3 regions of the Cloacibacterium normanense genome follow, and region 1 is predicted to be linked to each of the others. Evidence: riboswitches for the same ligand, from Rfam matches in the RefSeq annotation. Region 1 holds a riboswitch; each other region holds the start of a gene.
What was found. A riboswitch is a leader RNA that binds a small molecule or an ion and turns the genes downstream of it on or off. The one in region 1 is predicted to bind S-adenosylmethionine.
Positions count from the first base shown of each region.

Region 2: linked by a shared signal. The riboswitch ahead of EB819_RS04725 (Na+/H+ antiporter NhaC family protein) and the one ahead of EB819_RS12695 (O-acetylhomoserine aminocarboxypropyltransferase/cysteine synthase family protein) in region 1 are both predicted to bind S-adenosylmethionine.
Region 3: linked by a shared signal. The riboswitch ahead of EB819_RS09580 (homocysteine S-methyltransferase family protein) and the one ahead of EB819_RS12695 (O-acetylhomoserine aminocarboxypropyltransferase/cysteine synthase family protein) in region 1 are both predicted to bind S-adenosylmethionine.

Region 1 is NZ_CP034157.1:2,751,537-2,754,817, forward strand. It holds gene EB819_RS12690 (glycoside hydrolase family 3 C-terminal domain-containing protein) at 1-1,107, opposite strand, end outside; SAM riboswitch class I at 1,352-1,461, shown strand; gene EB819_RS12695 (O-acetylhomoserine aminocarboxypropyltransferase/cysteine synthase family protein) at 1,599-2,894, shown strand; gene EB819_RS12700 (OsmC family protein) at 2,915-3,281, shown strand, end outside.
Region 2 is NZ_CP034157.1:1,030,033-1,033,313, forward strand. It holds gene EB819_RS04720 (helix-turn-helix domain-containing protein) at 1-480, opposite strand, end outside; SAM-I-IV-variant riboswitch at 1,249-1,345, shown strand; gene EB819_RS04725 (Na+/H+ antiporter NhaC family protein) at 1,382-2,701, shown strand.
Region 3 is NZ_CP034157.1:2,096,066-2,099,346, reverse strand. It holds gene metH (methionine synthase) at 1-992, opposite strand, end outside; gene EB819_RS09580 (homocysteine S-methyltransferase family protein) at 1,064-2,074, opposite strand; SAM riboswitch class I at 2,135-2,245, opposite strand; gene EB819_RS09575 (MGH1-like glycoside hydrolase domain-containing protein) at 2,395-3,281, shown strand, end outside.

The sequences.
Region 1 (3,281 bases):
TTTTAGCAATACAATTCCTTCTTCGCCAATTTCTTTGGCAATTGCTCTGTGTTCTTCAGAAGCAATGTTTCCAAAAGGTTTGTTTTTATTCATGGTAGTCAAGAAAGCTAATCTTAGGATTCTTCTTACTTTATCATCCAATTCTTTAGTTCCTACTTCACCAGATTTGATGAGTTTTAAATAAGGATGTGCTAAATAGTAATTGTCATAAGCATTGCTAGTTCCTTCAGAAAGTCCATTTGTCCAGCTTCCGAATTCCATGTCAAGACCATTCATAATGGCTTGTTTAGTATCATTTACAGCACCCCAATCAGAAATCACTACTCCTTTAAAACCCCATTCTTTTTTCAGAATATCGTTTAATAAATATTGATTTTGACTTGCGTACTGATTTTTGTACATATCATAAGCTCCCATGATAGACCAAGTGTCTCCTTCTTGTACTGCTGCTTTGAAGGCAGGTAAATAAATTTCATATAGAGCTCTATCATCTACAATTACATTGCTGGTATGTCTAAATTGTTCCTGATTATTAAGTGCATAATGTTTTACACAAGCAGCTACACCATTAGATTGAACCCCTTTAATGTATGGAACCACCATTTTAGAAGATAAAAACGGGTCTTCTCCCATATATTCGAAGTTTCTACCGTTTAATGGAGTTCTGTAAATATTAACACCAGGTCCTAGTAAAATATCTTTTTTTCTATAACGAGCTTCTTCTCCAAGAGCTTTTCCGTAGTTCCAAGACATTTTTTTATTCCAAGTTGCAGAGAGTGCAGTAAGCGCAGGATAAGCAATGATGGAGTCATTGGTCCAACCAGCTTGATCCCATTCATCCCATTTTACTTCAGGACGAATTCCGTGTGGTCCATCAGTTGTCCAAAATTCTGGAATTCCTAATCTTGGAACACCTGGTGAACTGAATTTTGACTGAGCATGAAGCATCGCTACTTTTTCTTCTAAAGTCATTTTAGAAAGAGCGTCTTCTACTCTGAGTTCTATAGGTTGAGAATCATCTAAATAAATTTGTGTCTTTTTTTCTTGTGCTTTTGCTTGAAAAATCATTAACGAGACTAAGCAAACAAGTGCAATTTTCTTGAACATAAGAATTAATTTTTGGTTCAGTAAATCTACAACTTTTTATTATTATCTCAAAATGAGATAATAAATTTTTCAAAAAACTTATCTTGATATTAAATATTTTAAAATAAAAATCAATAAATTAATTGTTAATCAGGTAGTTATAATTTGTTTAAAATAAAAAGAATATTTTTTTCTTCTAAAAATTTGGTTTTCTGTAAAACTTGTTTTTATATTTGCAACACGAAAAAAGTTCTTTTATACACGCAACTTATTAAGAAAGGTGGAGGGAATTGACCCTGCGAAACCTTGGCAACCTGCTAACAGAAATGAGAGTAAGGTGCCAAATTCAACCCCGAAGTTCGGGAAAGATAAGTCTGAAATCAGTTTAAAATAGTCATACACTATATCAAAAACTCTTTCGACTTGTCGGAAGAGTTTTTTTATGCTCTTTCGTCAAGAATTTTCTGCAAATAAGTTGCTCTAATATTTAACAATTAAAAATTATTAAAAAAATGAGCAATTTAAAATTTGAAACGCTTCAACTTCACGCTGGTCAAGAAATCGACCCAACTACCAATTCTAGAGCGGTGCCGCTTTACCAAACTTCGTCTTATACCTTTAACAGTGCAGAACATGCTGCCAATCTTTTTGGTTTAAAAGAATTTGGGAATATCTACACCAGACTCATGAATCCTACCACTGATGTTTTCGAAAAACGTGTGGCTGCACTTCACGGTGGAGTAGCTGCTTTGGCTACCGCTTCTGGTCACGCTGCGCAATTTTTGGCGATTACCAATATTTTACAAGCAGGAGACAATTTCGTGAGTTCGCCTTATTTGTACGGAGGAAGTTATAATCAGTTTAAAGTTTCTTTCAAAAAATTAGGCATCGAAGCACAATTTGCTAAAGACGATGCTCCAGAAAGTTTTGAAGAATTGATTAACGAAAACACCAAGGCGATTTATTTAGAAACGATAGGAAACCCTACATTGAATGTGGCAGATTTTGATGCAATCTCAGCTGTAGCTAAAAAACATAATATTCCATTAATCGTAGACAATACTTTTGGAGCAGGTGGTTATTTGTTTAGACCGATTGAACATGGCGCAAATGTAGTGGTAGAATCTGCGACCAAATGGATTGGCGGTCACGGAACTTCTATCGGAGGAATCATCATAGATGGCGGAAATTTCGATTGGGGAAATGGTAAGTTTCCACAGTTTTCTGAACCTTCAGATGGTTATCATGGGTTGGTTTTCTCAGATGTTTTTGGAGTTAATGGACCTTTTGGAAATATTGCCTTTATCATCAAAGCTAGAGTAGAAGGTCTTAGAGATTTTGGACCTACAATTTCTCCATTCAATTCATTTTTATTGCTTCAAGGTTTAGAAACATTATCGCTGAGAGTAGACAGAACCGTAGAAAATGCTCAGAAATTAGCAGAATTTTTAGAAAATCACCCTAAAGTAGAAAAAGTATTATATCCAGGTTTGCCAAGTTTCCCAGATTATGAAAATGCCAAAAAATACCTGAAAAAAGGTTTCGGAGGCGTACTTAATTTTGAAATCAAAGGCGGAAAAGAAGCAGCGGTAAAATTCATTGATCATTTACAATTGGTTTCGCATTTAGCAAATGTAGGAGATTCTAAAACGCTTATCATCAATCCAGCTTCTACCACACACGAACAACTTTCAGACGAAGAAAGATTAAAAGCAGGAATTACTCCGGGACAAATTAGATTAAGCGTAGGAATAGAACATATAGAGGATATTGTCGCAGATTTAGAGCAATCATTTCAACAATTATAAAAAGTAAAAAAAGAAGAAAAATGTCAGAATTAAATTTTAAAATAAGCGCAGAAAGTAAATCTGCAACCAAAGTGATTGCTAAAGCAAGACAGTTTGAAATCATCATAGACGAACCTCAAGATTTAGGAGGAAAAGACGAAGCGCCCAATCCTGTAGAAACATTATTGGCAAGTTATGCAGGTTGTTTCAATGTAGTGCTTCATCTTTTAGCAAAAGAAAGAAATATAGAAATCAATCATTTGAAAATTGATATTAACGGAAACATCAATCCTCAAAAATTATTGGGAATTTCTAAAGAAGAAAGAGCTGGATTTAAAAATATAGACTTAGATATCACCATAGATTCTTCTGCAGAAAAGTCTGTCATAGAAAATCTTATAAAAGATG
Region 2 (3,281 bases), 1.0 Mb from region 1:
AATAAGCGTATTGAGGGCTTTAATTTTAAGCTCCGCTTCTTTTAATGCTTTCTCCAAAGACTCTTTTTCTGGTTCTTTCCTAGGTGTGGTTTTATTTCCCATTATAGAACTATTTCCAATACAAAGTTCGACTTTTTCTGATTTGTACTGTGTTATCCAATTACGAATTACTTTGTCTGTCTTTATGTTATAGGCTATCTTGGCTTCTTGTATCGTTAATAGACCTTGTTCTATCGCTGTAACTATTGTACGTTTTTCTAGTCCTGTGTACGTTCGACGTTTCAAATTTTCTAGGTAGTTAGGCGAACCAAAATCTCGCATCCAACTATCTAAGGTGGATTGGCCTAAATTATAGAGCCGAATCGCCTCCTTTCTCGGTAATCCTGATTCTACCTCTTGAACAATTTGTTTTTTTAATCGTTTGTCGTAATGACTCTGTTTACTCTCGCGAGCTAAAAATCTCTCTTCTTTTGATTGCATATACTCTATTTTTGTGTATAGCTATTTCAGGACAAGACAATAGGTGATGTAGTGATGAAGTGATGAGGTTATGAGGTAAAGCGATTGTTTTATAAAAATTTTTTATAACACAAAGTTCACGGAGATTTTGTGAAATGATAGCGTTATTGAGCTCCCAAAGGAACATCAGAGATGTTCTAGAAAGCACACGGATTTTTAATGCAAAAAATGTTTAGAAAATAAAGTTGGTGGCTGAGCACAGACTGAAAGTCTGAGAACGAAGTTCACGAAGCCACTGTGTGTGGATTTTTTGTGTTTGTTTTTATATCACAAAGTCCACGGAGATTTTGTAAAATGATGGCGTTTTTGAGTTCCCAAAGGAACATCATAGATGTTCTAGAAAGCACACGGATTTTTAATGCAAAAAATGTTTAGAAAATAAAGTTGGTGGCTGAGCACAGACTGAAGGTCTGCGAACGAAGTTCACGAAGCCACAGATTCAAAGATAAACTTTGCCTGAGCCTGTCGAGGGCAACGTGCAATAAAAAATGTTGTGCCAGAATATAGTCGAAGGCATAAAGTAGATGAATTCTATTTTCTAATTTTTGAGATATTTTTAGAGAAAGAGGAGAGGTAAAGTAAATGTTGGGGTATTGAAAAAGGAAATGGAAGAAGTATTTTTATTCTTTAATTTTTAGAAATCAAGGAGTTAAAAGGCTGTGTTGATGGTCTATGAGGGCGATTGATAGATTGTATTTGGTTCGTTGGGAGATAATGATTACTTTTGCCGCCTATTATCAGGAACCTCTACGGGAGGTAGCAACCTGCAACAACAAGCAAGGTGCTAAAGCGATAAGCCAAACTTTTTGGAAAAAATGTTGTCTATCTTTTGTAAAGTTCCTGTGTTAAATTTTTAAATTTTATGAACCATACAAAAGCAAATTTTCTCAGTTTACTTCCTTTTTTAATTTTCGTAGGTACATTTTTAGGTGCCGGAATCGTTTTGCAAGATTTTTATGCCTTGCCATCGCCTATTGCCGTGAGTATCGGTATTATTGCCGCCTTTGCCATGTCTAGGTTGCCTCATCAAGAAAAAATCAAAACTTTCTTACACGGTTGTGGAGAATCCAGTGTACTCACCATGTGTATTATTTATCTTTTGGCAGGGGCTTTTTCTACCGTAGCACAAGTTTCGGGGAGTGTAGATGCGGTGGTGAATATCGGTTTAACCTATATCTCTGCAGATTATTATGCTCTAGGGATTTTCCTTTTGGCCTCATTTCTTTCCTTGTCTTCTGGAACCTCGGTTGGCGCTATTGTCGCATTAGGGCCTATCGCGATACAGTTGGCTCAAAAAAGTGGAGCAGACCTTAACCTGATTGGGGCAAGTCTTTTGGGTGGTGCCATGTTTGGCGACAATCTTTCGGTGATTTCTGATACTACCATTGCAGCAGCTCAAACGTTGGGCAGCAGCATGAAAGATAAGTTCAGAACCAATTTTTATTTGGCTGCCCCTGCAGTAGTATTGACGGTGGTGATCTTACTTTTTATAGGTTTCAGCAATCCTGTGGCGCCTATTACTTACACTCCAACTCCAATTTCTTGGGAACTTATTTTCCCCTATTTGGTGGTTTTGGTTTTAGCCTTTTTAGGGTTAGATGTATTTCTTGTTTTGGTGATTGGGATATTTTTAGCGGGAGCCATTGGTTTGTGGCAAGGCAACCTTACGTGGTTGAGTTTTGCCAAAGCCAGTTATGAAGGCTTCACGTCTATGACCGAAATTTTCCTATTGTCTTTGCTTACAGGTGGTTTGGCTGCCTTAGTAGAAAAAGCAGGGGGGATTCAATATTTATTGAATAAAATAGAAGCTAAGATTAGCTCAGCCAAATCTGCACAATTGGGAGCAGGTTTGATTACAGGTTTGGTAAATCTCTGTATTGCCAATAATACGGTGTCGATTTTAATCTCTGGGAAAGTGTTGAGACCTATTTCTGAACGTTTTGAAGTTCCTGCCCGAAAGATGGCTTCTGTGATTGATATTTTTGCGTGTATCGTTCAAGGGTTACTTCCTTATGGCGCTCAGGTTTTATTGATTATCGGATACAGTAAAAATAAAATCAATTATGTGGATATGCTCTCGCATTCTTATTATTTAGGGCTTTTATTGGTGATGGTATTGGGTTCTATGTTTTTGGGAAAGTCAAGGAATAAGGTGCCTTCGATAGGCTCAGGTATTTGTTGAGAAAAATTCTTTTCCCCGACCCTGCCTTCGACTACGCTCAGGCACCGTGGGTGGAATTTTTCTATTTGGTTTTGGAGTTTCTATAACACAAAGTTCACGGAGATTTTGTGAAATAATGCCGTTTTTGAGCTCCCAAAGGAACATCAGAGATGTTCTAGAGAGTGCACGGATTTTAATGCAATAGAAATAATGTGCCTTCGACTACGCTCAGGCACCGTGTAATGGAATAATTGGTGGCTGAGCTTGTCGAAGCCACAGCATCAACAAATAAACTCTGCTTTTCAGATTTAATGTTCTTTTGTCTTGAAACAAAAGAACCAAAAGTTCAAGTCTGGAAATCCTCAGCTAAAAATAAATAACCTTTTCTAAAAACTCTGAAACTCACTCGGCAGAATGCCGAGCTTAAACAGCAGACTTTTTTAACGAAAAGGTTATTCATTTTTTTTACGCTTGCGGTTTCCTAGGACATCAATTAAAATAGGTAATTTTTCAACGTCTATGTTCCTAGGTTAAAAGTTTTAATATCACAAAGTTCGCAGAGAGTTGTTGAAATGATAGCGTTTTTGAGTTCTCAAAGGAA
Region 3 (3,281 bases), 660 kb from region 1:
CCTTTTACCAAAGAATGCGTAATTCTGTCTTGCAAAGGCTGATTTCTCCATGCTAAATCTTCTACTTTTTCTTTTTTTACAGATTTATGTTTTTCAGAATAATCCAATAATCTTTCGGTAGCATCATCTCTTCTGTCGAGCATTACATCTTCTACCAGCTCCAACAAATCTTTAGGAATTTCGTCGTAAATTTCTAACATTGCAGGGTTTACAATTCCCATATTCATTCCCGCTTTGATGGCGTGATAGAGAAAAACCGAGTGCATCGCTTCTCTTACCGTATCATTTCCCCTAAACGAAAACGAAACGTTAGAAACACCACCAGAAACCGAAACGTAAGGTAAGTTTTCACGAACCCATTTTGTAGCATTAATGAAATCTAAAGCATTTCTGCGATGTTCTTCCATTCCAGTTGCAACTGGGAAAATATTTAAGTCGAAAATGATGTCTTCTGCAGGAAAACGGACTGTGTCCGTCAACAGTTTATAACTTCTTTTACAAATTTCTATTCTGCGTTCGTAATTATCGGCTTGTCCATTTTCATCAAAAGCCATTACAACTACCGCAGCACCATATCTTTTGATGGCTTTGGCTTGACGAATAAACTCTTCTTCGCCACCTTTTAAACTTATGGAATTCACTACGCATTTCCCTTGAACCACTTGCAAACCAGCTTCTAAAATTTCCCATTTAGATGAATCTATCATCATTGGAATTCTGGCAATATCAGGTTCTGAGGCGATTAAATTTAAGAATTTAACCATGCAATATTTTCCGTCTAAAAGTCCATCATCAAAACAAATGTCTAAAATCTGTGCGCCACCTTCCACTTGATGACGAGCAATATCTAAAGCTTCAGAAAATTTTTCTTCTTTAATCAATCTGAGAAATTTCTTAGAACCTGCTACATTGGTTCTTTCTCCAATATTGATAAAATTGGATTCTGGAGTTATAATTAAAGGTTCTAGACCCGAAAGTTTTAAATATTTCATATTATAAATGAGATAATTAGTTAATTTGAAAATAAGATAATGCTTGTGAAAAGCATCACATTAACTCATCATCAAATCATCACATCAACTTTTCTTGGTTGATAATTTTTCACGATTTTTGCGATTGCAGCAATGTGGTCAGGAGTTGTTCCGCAACAACCACCAACGATATTTACCAATCCTTTTTCTGCATATTCACGGATTTGTTCTGCCATAAATTCTGGAGATTCATCGTATTGCCCAAAAGCATTCGGTAAACCAGCATTTGGATAAGCAGAAATGTAAAATTCAGAATTATTAGAAATGGTTTCTAAATAAGGCGTCAGTTGTTTCGCTCCTAGAGCACAGTTAAACCCAACACTCAATAAATTAAGATGAGAAATAGAAACCAAAAATGCTTCAGCAGTTTGTCCGCTAAGCGTTCTTCCAGACGCGTCTGTAATAGTGCCTGAAACCATAATTGGAATCTGAATTTTTCTTTCTTCCTGAATTTGGTCAATGGCAAAAAGTGCAGCTTTTGCATTCAAAGTATCAAAAATGGTTTCTACCAAAAGAATATCAGAACCGCCATCTAAAAGTGCTTCTGCTTGTTGTTTGTAAGCAATTCTTAACTCATCAAAAGTAATGGCTCTATAACCAGGGTCATTTACATCCGGGGAAAGAGATGCAGTTTTATTAGTTGGGCCAATAGAACCTGCTACAAATCTTGGTTTTTCTGGAGTTAAGGCCGTGAATTCATCACAAACTTTTCTCGCAATTTTTGCAGATTCATAATTCAGTTCATACACCAAATCTTCCATGTGATAATCTGCCATTGCAATGGTAGTCGCAGAAAAAGTATTGGTTTCGATGATGTCTGCACCAGCTTCTAAATATTTTTTATGTATTTCTTCTATAGCATTAGGCTGAGTAAGAGAAAGTAAATCATTATTTCCCTTCAATGGAGATTCCCAGTTTTTAAATCTTTCGCCACGATAATCTTCTTCAGTAAACTGATATCGCTGAAGCATAGTTCCCATAGCTCCGTCTAGAACAAGGATTCTTTGCTGTAAATTTTGATAAAGTATGTCGCTATTTTGCATTTCAATGTGATTAAAAAATGAAATGCTATAAGAAAAGTTGAGGGAATCAACTGTTTTTATGTGTTATCTATCCCAAAAATGAGTAGAATGTAGCACCTTTTCTCGTTTCAGAAACGCGAGAGGTTGCCAAGGTTTCACAGAGTCTAATCTCTCCACCTTTCTTGATAACATTTCGATTATATGAAAGAACAAATCTTTTGCAAAGCTATATCATTTTTTTCACAATAAGAAATTGTCATTGAAAAAATTAATATAAATGAAATTTCATAGTTTTTATTTTTTTCTACCTTCGCATCATGTTATATTAAAAAATAATGGTTATGAATGCTGAAAAACAACGATTACAAGATATAAATTACAGAACTTGGGGACCTTATGTAAGCAATAGACAGTGGGGAAACGTAAGAGAAGATTATTCCTTTGATGGAAATACTTGGGGAGCAACTGGTCATGATGATGCAGAAAGCAGAACTTACCGATGGGCAGAAGAAGGAATCGCGGGAATTTCTGATGACAAGCAACGTTTGTGCTTCGCTTTTTCTTTTTGGAACAAGAAAGATAAAATGGTCAAAGAACGTTTCTTTGGATTGAGCAACCATCAAGGAAATCATGGCGAAGACATTAAAGAAATTTTCTATTATTTAGACAATACGCCTACTCATTCTTACATGAAAATGGTGTACAAATATCCGCAAAATGCTTTTCCTTACGAAGATTTAATCAAGACAAATGCAGAACGAAGCAATAAGGAAACAGAATATGAAATTATAGATACGGGAATTTTTGACCAAAATGAATATTTCGATATTTTTATAGAATATGCCAAAATTCACCATGATGATATTTTAATCAGAGTTACCGTCACCAACCGAAATTCAGAAAAAGCGCCTTTGGTGATTTTGCCCACACTTTGGTACAGAAATAATTGGAGTTGGGGTTATAATTCTTATAAACCTAATTTTACAACGCGCCATCGTGGTCAAATAGAAATAGAACATGAGAGTTTGGGAATGAAAAAGCTTTATTCTCGTGATAAATCCGTGAAAATTCTTTTCTGCGAAAATGAAACCAATACCGAAAAATTATTCGGAAAAAAATCTGAAAATAAATACTTTAAAGATGGAATTAACCATCATATCGTTCATCATAAAAACACGGTGAATCCTAAAAAATTTGGAACTAAAGCTGCTTTTGTAATAGATACAGA